Butyricimonas faecihominis: one gene and its partner. The protein of the gene in region 2 binds, or shares a complex with, the protein of the main gene of each other region. Links are inferred from orthologs where the notes say so. Each region holds a gene or a part of one and is shown on either strand. Other genes may lie near its edges.

Region 1 (7,644 bases), 3.1 Mb from region 2 along the record:
GCTTTGAAGGCGCAATCAGAAAATGGAGATGCGTTAGGTGGTCTGTCCACGGAAGAAATTGAAAGGCTGGAAAATTACTACATTTTGGAGGCAGAACGTTTAATGGCGTTTGGGGTGCAAGAGAAAAAGGAACCTTTAGAGGTTATGTTGAAACACTTGCGTATCGTGGAAAACCTATTACACAGTTTACAATTTCAGTGGGAGGATAGTATTTCAGTACTATATAGTAGTTTTATGCATTATGTAGTTCTGGTAGAGGGAAAAGAGAAGCAAAATCGCTTATCAGATTTGGTGATAGAGTTGATAAAAAAGATGAAACATCTTTCCAAGAAAGAACCTTTGATTATGGGTTTGGCACGTCAATACCAGCAACAGAGGAAAGAAGTAGAAGCTTTGATTGATTTGAGGAGTAATGAACCTGAAATGTGACTATCATGGGTGAAAAGGATGAAAGTGCTTTTTCTGACGGGATGTCGGGAGAGCAACAAAGAATGTCTTCGAAAGATTTCTATCTGACGAAGTCTCAGGTTATGAGAAGGTTTCGGGGTAATAAATTGAGAGGAGATTGTGATGAAAATTTATTGGGAGGCTTGCTCCATGAGATGAATGAAACGCAACAACTCTTGGATTGTATGCGACTTCCTTGGATGAAATTGGCTGATGCTTTTTTTCAAGGTTACGTTGATGTCCCCTCGTATAGTAAGGATAAGAGACTGTTAGCTTCACGATTAATAGAATTAATGGTGAAATTATCAAGGGAAACTTCTTTTGTTGAGAAATGGTTTGTGTACAATTCTTTTCAAGCGAAAGAAATTAAAGAATTAGAGGTTGCGTGTAAGATGCGACGCCTCTATAGTATTTCCATTGGTGATGAGTTATTGTACGATCTTTCGTTAAAACAATTAGTTGAAATTCATGATACGATCGAAACGTTTCTTGAACAAGATAATACCTCTTTTCAGGAATTTGAGGATGATGATTTATGTGGAATTGATGTGGATATGTCTGTTTGTCGTTTTGCGGATAAAGATACTTATGGTGTTTCTTACTATATTGATACTTACGAGGGGGAGATGCACTTTACATCTTCCGAGCAAATAAGCTGTGTTATCGAGCAAATGCAACAATTCTTGGATCGGATGGAAAAGAGAGAGTTTATGAATATTAAAGAGGCTACGGAAAAAGAAGAGGCTTTCATTACAATACGGGAAGACTATTCCCCAAGAAAGAAAGTCTTGAACGAGATTCCACTTGTAAGCAAAAGTATTCGTCAATGTGATGGGGAGGCATTAACGGGAAATTACACGATAAGTGCTAATGGTTTGTATTTAAATGATCTATCTTCCCCGAAATTAAAAGAAATTTCCGTGAAACTTGAAGAATTTTTAGAATCTGTAGATAAACAATGGAGAATACTTCGAACGCCTGTAGAATGTGGGGTCGAATCTTGATTGGAAGGGTAAAAAGCAACTGCTTTTCCAGTTGCTTTTGCTATTATAATAGAAAAATATTGTTAAGGATTCAGCCGTTTGATTGTTTCTTCCAGTTTAAACATTTCATCCCGGAGGCGGGCAGCTTCAAGGAAATCCATTTCTTTGGCGGCTTTTTGCATGGCGGCTTTTGTTTTTTGCAGCATTTTTTCCAGCTCCGATTTACTCATGTAAGCGGTAACGGGGTCTGCGGCCATATTTACGTGTTCTTCTTCGATGTAGGCACGAGAGGTTTCTTTTAGTACGGATTCCGTGGATTTCCGTATTTGGGTAGGGGTGATACCGTGTTGAAGGTTATACTCCATCTGTTTTTCTCGGCGGTACTGGGTTTCATTGATGGTTTCCTGCATAGAGCGAGTGATCGTGTCTGCATACATGATCACTTTGCCATTTAGGTTACGGGCGGCACGTCCGGAGGTCTGTATCAGTGAACGGGTAGAGCGTAGGAATCCTTCTTTGTCTGCATCGAGGATGGCAACAAGGGAAACTTCAGGCATATCTAATCCTTCACGTAATAAGTTAACTCCTACAATTACATCAATTACTCCTTTGCGTAAATTTTCGATGATCTGTACTCGTTCTAGTGTGTCCACGTCAGAGTGAATGTACTGGCATTTGATGCGAATGCGGTCCAAATATTTACTTAGTTCCTCCGCCATTCGCTTGGTCAGCGTGGTTACAAGAACTTTTTCGTTGATCTCAATTCGTTTTTGTATTTCGTTGATGAGGTGGTCTATCTGGTTCTTGCTGGGAACGACTTCGATTTCCGGATCAAGAATTCCGGTGGGGCGGATAATCTGTTCCACGACAACCCCATTGCATTTTTCCAGTTCATAATCGGCCGGGGTGGCACTGACGTATATGGTTTGCCCCGTGTTGGCCTCAAATTCTTCAAACGTGAGTGGACGGTTATCGAAAGCTGCCGGAAGACGGAACCCGTATTCCACGAGTGATTGTTTACGGGATCGGTCACCACCATACATGGCTCTTACTTGCGGGAGTGTCACGTGTGATTCGTCTACGACGAGCAGGAAATCCTGCGGGAAGTAATCCAGCAGGCAGAAGGGGCGAACGCCGGCAGCCCGCCCGTCTAGGTAACGGGAGTAATTCTCGATACCGGAGCAATAACCTAGTTCCCGGATCATTTCCACGTCATATTTTACCCGTTCGTCCAGTCGTTTTGCCTCAAAGTGTTTACCGATGGAGTTTAAGAAATCAACTTGCACGACAAGATCGTGTTCTATGTCATGTATGGCTTTCGTGAGCGTGGCTTTATCCGTGACAAACAGATTTGCGGGGTAGATGTTCAGATTTTCCATTTCGTCGATCGTTTTCCCGGTTTGCGGGCTAAACGAGGTAATCCGGTCAATCTCATCATCCCAGAACTCGATCCGGTAGGCCATTCCCTCGAAGGTTTCAATGGCCGGGAAGATGTCTACGGTTTCTCCTTTTGCCCGAAAACTACCACGTTTGAATTCCAGTTCGTTATTCACGTAAAGGGCATCCACCAAACGGCGTAAAAGTTGATTACGGGCTATCTTTTGACCTTTCTGCAAGTAGATAATATTTGAACCGAAAGCAGTTGGGTCTGCCATACCGTAAAGACACGAAACGGATGAAATCACAATTACATCCCGGCGTCCGGATAGCAAGGATGCCGTGGTTCGTAACCGTAATTTGTCGATCTCGTCATTGATCATAAGATCTTTCTCGATATATGTGTTGGTGGTGGGCAGGTAGGCCTCCGGTTGGTAATAGTCGTAGTAAGATACAAAGTATTCTACTGCATTTTCAGGGAAGAAAGCCTTGAACTCCCCGTATAACTGGGCGGCCAACGTCTTGTTGTGGCTGAGGATTAGTGTCGGACGCTGAACCTCTTGTATCACGTTGGCAATCGTAAATGTCTTTCCCGATCCTGTAACTCCCAATAATACCTGCCCCGGGACTTCATCCAGAAGTCCTTGCGTTAGTTCCTTGATTGCTTCCGGTTGATCCCCGGTCGGTTCGAATTGGGAAGTTAGTTTAAACATTTACTAATTTTAGATTTTAAATTTTAGATTTTAAATTGAAAATGTTGGTTCTTCAATTTAAAATTTACAATTATTCAATTTACAATTAAGAAAGTTTGCTCATGAATTTTTCCGGGTTGATGATAAAGCGGTCGTGGATGGCCGAGCCGATAGGGGCGGTTTCATCCCATGCCTCGATAGAGAAACGAATACGGCGACCGTCAACCTCGGTGATGGTGGCTTTGCAGGTTACTTTCTTGCCAACAGCGGTTGCCTTCACGTGTTTGGTATTGATTTCGATACCTACGGTGTCGCTGTCGGCTTCCAACATTCCTTCCAGGCATTTGATAGCTGTGTTTTCCATTAAACCTACCATTGCGGGTGTTGCGAATACTTCCAGTTTCCCGGAACCGTAAACGGCTGCCGTGTCTTTATGTTGCACGGTAATTTCTTGTGTGAAAGAGTGTCCTATTTTTATTTCCATGATCTTTGAATTTGAATTGCAAAGTTAACTAATAATCCTGTATGGAAAGGTCGTTTTAAGAAGTTTTCACGTGATGTTATGGATTGTTTAAATTCGGTTAGCTGAAAAACAGGCGTACGGCTACAATGACAAGTACGACGAGCAGGAAATACCGAATGTATTTAGCTCCCCATTTGATACTGAAACGTACTCCTAACCATGCCCCAAGCATATTTCCACAGGCTAGGATGAGTCCGACTTTAAAATCCACGAGATCGTTCCAGATAAAGATTGCCAGAGCGATAATCGTGTAGAATAGCACGATAAATAGTTTTATGGCATTGGCTTTTAATAGATCGTAACCACATCCGAGAACCAACCCCGCCAGCAGGAAGAACCCGATACCGATTTGGATGAATCCGCCGTAAATTCCTAGGAAAAAGAAGATAATGTTTCGTAGCCACGGGCTTTTCATTTTTGCCTTGTCCGCATTTGCTTTAACCCAGGCATCCGGGTTCAAGAGTAGCATGAAAAACATGACGATTAAAAGTCCGGCAATGACTTTTTTGAATATCTCTTCGTTGATGTCCACGGCAATAAATGCACCCACGATACTTCCGAGGGCCACGGGGAGTAGCAGTTTAGAATCGGTTTTGAAATCAAGTATTTTTTTTTGTTTAAAGCCGCTGACGGATACCACGTTTTGCAATAAAATAGCAATCCGGTTGGTTGCGTTCGCCACGTTTGCCGGTAAGCCGATGAAGATAAGGAAAGGTACTACCAACATGGAGCCGCCCCCGGCAAACGTGTTGATAAAACCTGCGGCGGTACCGAGGAGTATGGTGACGATGATTTCGATTATTGTCATGGGGCAAAGTTAAAAACTAAAAGATAAAAGCTAAAAGTTTACCGTGAGTATTTCCGAGGATAGCGAAAGAATATAGCCAAAAGGGCTGCAACACCCATTAAGTACGGGTAGTAGAGGTACTGCATGATGGCTAGCGGGGTAATGGAGGCTAGACCGGCGGCCATGAGTAATTGCGCTCCGTAGGGAATGATACCTTGCACGAAACACGAGAATGTGTCTAGCAGGCTGGCTGATTTCCGGGGATCGACACCAAAACGATTGGCAATGTCTTTAGCTATGGGGCCGGACATGATGAGGGCTATCGTGTTGTTTGCCGTGCATAAATCGGCGAAACTGACTAGGGCGGCAATACTTAATTCGGCTCCTTTTTTTGATTTGACATGAGTTGTCAATTTCTGAATGATGTAGGCAATTCCCCCGTTGTAGCGAATCATTTCGAGCATTCCGCCTGCCAGCAACGTGATAATGATCAGTTCTCCCATATCGGAGATCCCCGAACCCATGGCGGCAAACCATTCCCAGAATTGAATGCTTCCGGTAATTATCCCGACTATACCGGAACAGAGAATACCGAGTAGAAGTACGATCATGACATTCACGCCAGCCAAGGCGGTGATTAGTACCAAAATGTAAGGAATTACTTTTAACCACTCGATCGGGGTGGCGCTGGGTGTTGTTGTTATTTCGCTGCCTTGGAACAGGTAAACGATAGTTACGAGTATAGCAACCGGGATGACAATTAAGCTATTGACTTTAAATTTATCTTTCATGTTACAGCCTTGCGTGCGGGTGGCAACAATGGTCGTGTCGGAGATAAAGGATAGGTTATCCCCGAACATGGCTCCTCCGACCACGATGGCTACCATGAAAGGCGTGTTTATGCCTGTTTGTGCGGCAATACCGACGGCGACGGGGGTAAGTGCCACGATCGTACCGACAGAAGTTCCCATGGAAAGTGAAATGAAACAGGCGGCAATAAACATCCCTGCGAGTAAGAGACTGTCCGGAAGTACGGATAAAGCGAGATTAACAGTCGCATCTACCGCCCCCACGGCTTTTGCCGTTTGGGCAAATGCCCCGGCAAGGATAAAAATCCACACCATGAGCATGATATTGCTGTTGGCGGCTCCTTTACAGAATAGGTCTATCCGTTTGTGGAGTTTTCCCCCGGAAGAGATGGCCACGGCCACAACGGAAGAGACGAGAAATGCCACGGTGATCGGCATTTTGTAAAAATCTCCCATGATGATAGAGGCGATCAGGTAGATACTTAAAAATATGATCAAGGGAGTTAGTGCCCAAAAGTTTGGTTTAGTTTCTTGTTGCATAGCTTAGAAAACTTGTTTTACAATTTCCTGAATATTTTCCGATTTCCCCATCGTGTAGTAATGAACGGCGGGAACCCCGTGTGCGATGAGTTCTTTACTCTGTGCCACGCACCATTCTATACCGACTTGGTTGATCTCCTTGTTATTTTTGCATGAACGAATCTCTTTAACCAGTTCGTGTGGGATGTCTATACTGAATGTACGTGGGAGCATTTCCAGATGTTTGAATGTTGATATGGGTTTTAATCCCGGTACGATAGGTACGGTAATTCCTTGCGCCCGGCATTTATCGACAAACTGGAAAAATTTGGAGTTATCGAAAAACATCTGGGTGACGATATAATTCGCTCCCGCATCGACTTTCTTTTTCAGGTTCTCGATGTCACAGGCTTGGTTGGGTGCCTCGTAATGTTTTTCCGGGTATCCGGCAACCCCGATGCAGAAGTTCGTGGGAACGGCATCTGTCAGCGTGTCATCCAAGTATTGGCCGTGGTTCATGCGAGTGATTTGTTCTACCAGTTCACAACTATATTGGTGTCCGCCTTCTTCGGGAGTAAAGAAACGTTCTCCCGGTATGGGATCACCCCGGAGTGCCATCACGTTTTCAATGTCAAGGAAATTCAAGTCTATGAGTTCGTTTTCGATCTTATGGCGGGTGGCTCCCCCGCACACGATATGAGGAACCATGTCCACGTTGTACCGTCTCATGATGGCTGCGGCCAGTGCCACGGAACCGGGGCGTTTTGTCACGGTAACTTTTTTGATCGTTCCGTCCGGGTATTCACGATATACCACTTCATCCCGGTGAAAGGTAATGTTAATGAATGGGGGAGCAAGGGCAATCAAGGGTTCGATGGCCTCGTATATTTTATTGATGTCTCCGCCTTTTAGTGGCGGTACCAGCTCGAAAGAGAATACCGCTTTGTCTGTATTGTTGAGTATGTCGATGACTTTCATAATTTTAGATTTTTAGATTCCAATAGTTTATCTATTTTAGAGTTCAAACTCCTCCGTCACTTCGTGCCACCTCCTCTATAAACAGAGGAGGAGTTGGTGACTCTTCCCGAAAACAGGGAGTATTCCAGCTCTCCCTCTGTTTATAGAGGGAGTACCCCGAAGGGGGGAGGGAGTTTGTTACTTTTATCTTATTTTAGAGTCTTATACGCTAAAATATTTTGCTTTAGGATGAGAAATCAGCATACCACACAGGCTTGTCGAGGGATAGATGGAATACCCCTCGGTGAGGCGTACCCCGATCTGGGCAGGAGCATCCAAGATGTCAAAGGCCAATTTCTTCATCGCATGATCCGGGCAAGTCGGGTAACCGAAAGCGGGACGGATGATGTGAGTTCCTTCATTGACTTGTTCCTGCATCCATTCCGCGCAGGCTTCTGCCAACCGGGCACAGAGACTTCCTCGTAACAAATGTTCAAAATTACGGCAATCGTTGCATTGGTGATCATCCTGTACTTTCAAGCAGAATAGT
Region 2 (7,665 bases):
CAAACGGTTGACAATATAATAAATGTATATAGTATTCTTTTCATCTCACTATCTTATTAAATTATAATTCCGTTACTTTTTCCACACAAGTCACCGCTCCATTGACAACATTTGCGGAACGACCAAGAGAAGAAGCCTTGTTCAATGTTAAATTCAATTCTAATCTCTTATTTCGTTGAATACGATTCTTAGCGACAAAATCAAAATAATATATTCCGCTCTCATCCAAAGCGATAATAGTCCCTCTCAATGGTCCCTCCGTGGGAAAAAACGAAATATCTTTATCCACCATTAGATTTCCAAAACCGTAATCCGTGCGAATTCGAAGAACGTAATCCTCGATTTGAATCGTATCACTATATGTATCACACTGTAACGCCAATTCGACAGTCTGAAATTCAGATGAATTTGTCACATGAACGTTTACCTTACCAATCAGACGTTTCATTTCGATCGTCTTTGTCTCTTCTGAGCCATCCACATAGGCAATCCCCCCAAAAAGTTCAGGAATTGAATCCCACATCCAACGTAAATTCACATCTTTCATTTCCCGTCCCGTGAGATAGAGAGACGCCATCTCCTTAACCGGCACATTTCCTAAAACAAAAAACGTGTATTTCCCCGGTAATAAATCTTGATACGAAATTTTTTCTTCAGCCGTAAAATAGTCCGGCTCACAAACTTGATTCGAGGATAATCCATTAAAATTATACACGTTCACCGGCATCGTCACTAGTGTCATACCAGCAGAACCGGAGCGTACGGACAATTCCAAATAATTTTCAGAATTCCCCGTTTGATCTCTTCCATCTTTCTGGGTACAAGCTCCCAAAAAGATTAAACACAGAATTGCAACTAGGATTTTTTTCATAATTTTACAATTAAAATTTATTTTCACTCCACACTCTTATCAATTACTTATTATACAATTGAATAAAACAAATACACACCTAAAAATATCATGTCAAAAAACGATCGTTTAAAGACATTGATAATGTAAGAATAAAGTTTCGTTTTTTGACACTAGCTAACTATCTGTTTACGAGAAATGACAATAAATGACTAAATTTTTTACGATTACCGAATTTATTTATATATTGCAATGTTTTTAAACGATCATTAAATGATTCTCAAACCTATACTCAAATCCATTGTATTTTCTTACTTTTGTATCGAAATCAAAATACTTATTTATGCACCTGTTTTACACGCCTGACATCACAACAAACGAGTACACGCTACCCGAGGAAGAATCAAAACATTGTGTCAAAGTTCTTCGTCTCGAAATAGGCAACGAGATTTTCCTTGTTGACGGGAAAGGTGGCTTTTACCGTTGCGAGATTATTCAAGCGCACCCTAAACGCTGTGAAGTCAGATGCGTTGAAAAAACAGAAAATTACGGAAAACGGGATTACCATATTCACATTGCCATTGCCCCGACAAAAAATATTGAACGCATCGAATGGTTCTTGGAAAAATGCACGGAAATCGGGATTGACGAAATTACACCTCTACTTTGCGATCACTCGGAACGCAAAGTAATCAAAGAAGAACGGCTGGAAAAAGTGATTATTTCTGCCATGAAACAATCCTTGAAAGCCTACCTGCCACGACTCAATCCCATGATCGAATTTTCTCGTTTTGTAAAAAACAATCAAAACTCATTGAAGTGTATCGCCCATTGCGATGAAGGAAATAAAAAGTCACTCCAAGAGATTTATACCCCCGGTCAAAACGCCACGATTCTTATCGGCCCAGAGGGAGATTTCTCGGGAAACGAAATCACGTTAGCTTTAGCAAACAATTTCATTCCCGTCACCCTGGGCGAAAGTCGCCTGCGAACAGAGACCGCAGGAATCGTCGCTTGTCATAGTATCAATTTTATCAACGAGATAAATCACTAAAACATAAAACATTCATACCTGAGGTTATAAAACATAAACCTAAAATGTCACGATTCTGCCATATTATTTGTATTTTTGCGGTGAAAGGTTAAATGTTTTTCTGAATTATTTATCGTGGATTTTATTAACGAATTGAACGAGAACCAACGAGAGGCCGTCGTGAACACGGATGGGCCCACGCTTGTGATTGCCGGAGCAGGATCGGGTAAAACAAGGGTATTGACATATCGTATCGCGAACCTGTTGAGCAAGGGTGTACCCGCTTACCGTATTCTCGCACTGACGTTTACCAACAAAGCCGCACGGGAGATGCAGAAACGTATTGCCACCCTCGTGGGACAAGGTAACGCTGCCAACTTATGGATGGGAACCTTCCACTCCATTTTCTCCAAAATTCTACGGGTTGAGGCCGAGCATCTCGGGTACACGTCCAATTTCACGATATATGATTCACAGGATTCGAAAAACCTGATCAAGTCTATTGTCAAGGACCTGAAACTGGACGACAAGGTGTACAAACCCAACGACGTGCTGGGACGCATCTCCATGGCCAAGAACAACCTCGTCGTGGCACAGGCATACGCCCAATCGGCAAAGATCACTTCTGCCGACCAAGCGGCCAAGAAACCCATGATCTCGGAAATATACAAGTATTATCAAGCCCGTTGCAAGCAAAGCGACGTCATGGATTTCGACGACCTCCTATTGCAAACGAATATTCTCTTCCGGGATTTTCCGGAGATACTGGAAAAATACCAGAAGAAGTTCGACTACATACTCGTGGACGAGTATCAGGACACGAACTATTCGCAGTATCTTATCATCAAGAAACTGGCAGAACAGCATAAAAACATCTGCGTGGTAGGTGATGACGCGCAAAGTATTTATTCATTCCGGGGAGCCCGCATCGAAAATATCTTGAATTTCCGAAATGATTACCCGGGCTACAAGTTGTGCAAGTTGGAACAAAATTACCGTTCCACGACCACCATCGTTGACGCGGCCAATAGCATCATCAGCCGGAACAAGGAACAAATTCCGAAAAAAACATTCTCCCAGAACGAGGAAGGAGATAAAATCCGGGTAATGAAAGCCTTATCCGACAAGGAAGAAGGTTTCCAAGTGGCACAGGAGATATTCCGTATCTCTCAGAACGAACAAGCGGAGTTCAATAATTTCGCTATTCTGTACCGGACGAACGCCCAGTCCCGTATCATGGAAGAGGCCTTACGAAAAAGGAATATACCTTATAAAATATACGGTGGACTTTCATTCTACCAACGCAAGGAGATCAAAGACTTGATAGCTTACCTGCGACTGACGATCAACCAGAATGACGAGGAAGCCTTAAAACGAATCATCAACTATCCGCGGCGAGGCATCGGGGACACCACGATCGACAAGCTGAAAGAAGTGGCACAAAAATACAACGTGAGTATCTGGACACTACTTTGCAACTTGAACAAAGTTCCGGGTATGGTTTCTGCCATGACTGCAGCCAAACTAACTCATTTTAGGCAACTAATCGATGGATTCACCGAGATTGCCAAAGAAGAGAATGCATACGAAACAACTTATCGAGTGGCCAAAGCATCCGGTATCATAGAAGACCTTTCTTCCGATGACACGCCGGAAGGGGTGTCCCGCCGAGAAAACATACAGGAGTTACTGAATGCAGTCAAAGATTTCTGTGAAACCGCTTACAAGGAAGGGCGGGATGACAAACTCCCCGCATTTTTGGAAGGTGTTGCCCTGTTAACCGATCAGGATAGTGAGAAACCGGAAGACAATAATAAGGTGACCCTAATGACCATCCACTCCGCAAAGGGACTGGAGTTTGAAAACGTCTTTATCGTGGGCATGGAAGAAGAACTTTTCCCTGCCCAGCAAAGTGCCTATTCCCCTTCCGCTTTGGAAGAAGAGAGAAGGTTGTTTTACGTGGCACTGACCCGTGCAGAGAAAAGAGTGATCATGACCTATTCCTCTTCCCGGTACAAAAATGGTAACGTGGTCTATCCGCAACCCTCCCGGTTTATCGCAGAAATCGATCCGCACTACTTGGATGGATTTTTCACCCCGGCCCGTCCCTCCATGGGACGCTCGTTACACGGTCCCGGAATACAGGAAAAAGTGGCACGTCCTAAGATTACCCTTCAACCCAAGGTTGAAGTGCCGGACATTGACACCTCGAAATTGGTACCCATCAACGGGGAACAGATTATTCCCGACATGGTGATCTTTCACCCCAATTTTGGCCCGGGAAAGGTAATTTCCATAGATGGTTTGGGAGTAAATAAAAAGGCAAAAGTGATGTTCCCAAAGCACGGTCAAAAGGTTTTATTGTTAAAGTTTGCAAAACTTTACGTGCAAGGGCATACAAATTAATGACTTATAAACAAAAAATATTATATTTGCAGCATATTCTAATTTCTAATAGATGCGAGGGATAGATTATTCCGGTATTTTAATGTGATTTTCCGGCGTTTTCCCATAAAATAAAAAATTTTTAAGACCAAAATTATCCTGTAATGGACTATAATAGCCAAAGAAAAAAACTTATTCTTCCCGAATATGGAAGGAATATTCAAATGATGGTTGACCACCTAGCAACAATAACAGACAGAGACGAGCGTACCCGTGCTGCCAAAACAGTAATCAGCGTGATGGGAAATCTTTACCCGCACCTTCGGGACGTTCCGGATTTCCGTCATAAATTGTGGGATCACCTGATGATCATGTCAAATTTCACGCTGGACATTGATTCTCCCTACCCACTCCCGGAAAAAGATATTCTGGAAGAAAAACCGGAAAAGTTACCGTATAACAATCACCGGATCAAATACAAACACTATGGTCTTCTCACCGAGAAATTAATCGAGAAAATCAAAGAAACAGAAGACCCCGAAATCAAAAGAGTACTCACGGTGTTAACCGCCAACCACATGAAAAAATCATTCCTTACGTGGAATAAAGACTCCGTGGAAGACGATCAAATCTACAACGACATCAATACATTATACGGTGGCAATATCGAAATGCCGGAAGGAATGATCCTTTCTCACTCGAAAGACTTGTTGCAGAAGAAAAATACCAAACCCACGAATAACAACAAGCAACAGAAAAACAATAAGAAACAATTTTACAAAAAACACAACTAATAGTAGATTTTAGATTGCAAATTTTAAATTGAATGTTCTTTCAATCTAAAATCTAAAATCATCAAATCTAAAATTACTTGGGATGTTGGTAACTTTAATCTTCGGGGGAAATCAAGGGGACCGGAAAGCCTTGATCGGTGAGGCCATAACGGAAATGTCAAGCATAGGGAAGATCGAACGCTGTTCTTCCCTTTACGAAACCGCCCCGTGGGGATTCGAATCATCTGATTCTTTTTATAATCAAATTGTTACTTACGAAACAAATCTACACCCGGAAGAAGTTTTGGATAAATGTCAGGCCACAGAACAAAAACTCGGACGAGTTCGCTCCGGTACTCAGTTCTGTTCCCGAACCATGGATATAGACATTCTTTTCTGTGATTCCCAAATCATCAACACGCCTCGCCTGACAGTTCCTCATCCCAGACTAGCACAACGTAATTTCGTACTTGCCCCCCTGAACGAAATCATGCCGGCCTTCATTCATCCGGTCAGTCACAAAACCATTGCCACTCTTCTCTCAGAATGCACGGACACGCTTAAAGCGGAGAAGAAATTTTAGAGTAATGTAGAATTTAAAATTTAGAATGAAAGAAAGCTACTCCCACTGGCCCCCTTTCCACTGGGAGGGGAGAGACGGATGCGAGAATACGCTTCAATGTAACAGTGCAGCGTGTTCTCCCCCTGTGTAAGGGGGAGTTAGAGGGGGTAGTTGGAAAGGTAAAAGATAAAAGTAGGAAATCAAGAAACGTTGGCCCCGTGCGGTTGGAATCTAAAATCTAAAATTATTACGTTCTTCCTCAGTCAACCCGTCTGATCTCCGCACCAATCGCATTCAACTTTTCATCAATATGCTCGTAACCGCGGTCAATCTGGTCGATGTTATCAATGACACTTGTCCCTTGCGCAGACAACGCCGCGATCAACAAGGCGATTCCCGCACGTATATCCGGCGACGTCATCTTGGTGGCCCGTAGCTGAGATTCATGATTTTGCCCGATAACCGTGGCCCGATGCGGATCACAAAGAATAATCTTCGCCCCCATGTCGATTAATTTGTCCACGAAGAACAAACGGCTCTCGAACATCTTCTGATGAATCAGCACACTCCCTTTTGCCTGAGTAGCAACAACAAGGAATACACTCAATAAGTCGGGCGTCAACCCCGGCCAAGGAGCATCGGCAATTGTCAAAATTGAACCATCAATAAAATCTTCTATCATGTAATGTTCCTGACGAGGAATATATAAATCATCCCCACGTTCCTCTACCCGGATTCCCAACTTACGGAACGCATCCGGAATAATACCTAACTGGGGAATAGCGACATTCTTAATCGTGATCTCCGAGCGGGTCAATGCTGCAAGTCCTATGTAACTACCCACCTCGATCATGTCGGGTAAACAACGATGCTGACACCCCCCAAGACTTTCAACCCCTTCAATCGTCAACAAATTGGAAGCAATCCCCGAAATCCGGGCTCCCATGGCATTTAACATCCTGCATAACTGTTGCACGTAAGGCTCGCAAGCAGCGTTATAGATCGTGGTCACCCCTTCCGCCAACACGGCAGCCATGATAATATTCGCCGTTCCGGTCACCGATGCCTCATCAAGTAACATATAAGTCCCCCGTAATTTCTGGGCAGAGGCCTTGTAACATCCCGAAATCGCATCATATTCGAACGTGGCTCCCAATTTCTCGAAACCAAGAAAATGGGTATCTAACCGACGACGCCCGATTTTATCCCCTCCCGGCTTGGGAACCAAACCGCAACCATGCATGGCCAACAACGGTCCCAGAATCATGATCGACCCGCGCAAACTAGCCGCTTTACTGTAAAAATCTTCTGTTTCCAAGTAATCGAAATTTATGTCGTTCGCCCGGAAAGAAAACTCACCTTTTTGAAGTCTCTCCACCTTCACTCCCATACCCCGAAGTAGATCAATCAATTTTATCACATCCAATATCTCCGGGATATTACTGATAACCACTTCTTCCCTAGTCAACAAACAAGCACAGATCACCTGTAATGCCTCATTCTTTGCTCCCTGGGGAACCAACTCGCCTTTCAATCGTCTCCCACCAATAACTTCAAATTTGCTCATGTCGTATAATTAAAGAGTTACAGTTTTCGCTACAAACATTTTAGCCACGCATCGTAAGGGTAATATCTATCTCCCGAAACGCAACCGAATTCTGCACGTAAAACTATCAAAAAAACAAATGTCAACAAAATAAGTTTACAAAGTTTGTAAAATAGTGAATCGACAAAATCAATTAAAATTTTGTATGACCGGAATTATATCCATACATTTGTAAACAAGATTTACAATATAAGCCATATTTTGTATCTCTAAATTTTACCCGAGATTATTAATAATTTTAAAACAACACATAATGAAAAGCTTTCTGAAATACTTGTTAGCGACTATTGTCGGTATTATTATCGTACATGTTATCCTGTTTTTCGTGTTTATCGGGCTCGTCGGGGCCATAGCCAGTTTCTCCAGTCCCACGATCGAGATCAAGGACAACACGATACTAAAACTATCACTGAAGACAGCGATCCCGGACAGGGCATCGGAGAACCCATTTCAGAA

What was found.
Region 1: the proteins of R8806_RS18305 (region 2) and uvrB are in contact, whole or in part, in a crystal structure (PDB 7EGT), measured with the Thermus thermophilus proteins. The link is inferred for Butyricimonas faecihominis from one-to-one orthologs. Residues at the interface, in WP_096412145.1 of Thermus thermophilus: His654, Arg656, Phe657, Gln666, Asp668, Glu669, Lys680, Arg681, Leu682, Ser683, Lys685, Tyr686, Ala687; in WP_096411307.1 of Thermus thermophilus: Glu23, Leu25, Arg26, Asp27, Gly28, Glu29, Arg30, Phe31, Arg55, Glu326, Asp327, Phe328, Glu379, Ser382, Gln383, His398, Gly400, Arg401.

Annotation. Positions count from the first base shown.
Region 1 is NZ_AP028155.1:1,306,417-1,314,060, reverse strand. What follows is about bases 1,018-3,975. They hold uvrB (excinuclease ABC subunit UvrB), read right to left. Parts: upstream 3,521-3,975; coding sequence 1,514-3,520; downstream 1,018-1,513. Other genes in these bases: R8806_RS05580 (thioesterase family protein), read right to left, coding at 3,606-3,975; R8806_RS05590 (hypothetical protein), read left to right, coding at 1,018-1,451. Also shown: R8806_RS05595 (hypothetical protein), read left to right, coding at 1-429; more of R8806_RS05590, read left to right, coding at 435-1,017; more of R8806_RS05580, read right to left, coding at 3,976-3,983; R8806_RS05575 (sulfite exporter TauE/SafE family protein), read right to left, coding at 4,081-4,830; R8806_RS05570 (Na+/H+ antiporter NhaC family protein), read right to left, coding at 4,869-6,158; metF (methylenetetrahydrofolate reductase [NAD(P)H]), read right to left, coding at 6,162-7,115; metH (methionine synthase), read right to left, coding at 7,317-7,644. UniProt on the Escherichia coli protein: The UvrABC repair system catalyzes the recognition and processing of DNA lesions. A damage recognition complex composed of 2 UvrA and 2 UvrB subunits scans DNA for abnormalities.
Region 2 is NZ_AP028155.1:4,404,573-4,412,237, reverse strand. The notes cover bases 1,675-4,653. They hold R8806_RS18305 (ATP-dependent helicase), read left to right. Parts: upstream 1,675-2,018; coding sequence 2,019-4,289; downstream 4,290-4,653. Other genes in these bases: R8806_RS18300 (DUF4290 domain-containing protein), read left to right, coding at 4,433-4,653; R8806_RS18310 (16S rRNA (uracil(1498)-N(3))-methyltransferase), read left to right, coding at 1,675-1,904. In the rest of the region: R8806_RS18320 (FimB/Mfa2 family fimbrial subunit), read right to left, coding at 1-44; R8806_RS18315 (hypothetical protein), read right to left, coding at 62-871; more of R8806_RS18310, read left to right, coding at 1,194-1,674; more of R8806_RS18300, read left to right, coding at 4,654-5,062; folK (2-amino-4-hydroxy-6-hydroxymethyldihydropteridine diphosphokinase), read left to right, coding at 5,145-5,624; murA (UDP-N-acetylglucosamine 1-carboxyvinyltransferase), read right to left, coding at 5,863-7,170; signal peptide peptidase SppA, read left to right, coding at 7,463-7,665. UniProt on the Escherichia coli protein: A helicase with DNA-dependent ATPase activity. Unwinds DNA duplexes with 3'-5' polarity. Translocates on single-stranded DNA with 3'-5' polarity. Initiates unwinding more efficiently from a nicked substrate than double-stranded DNA.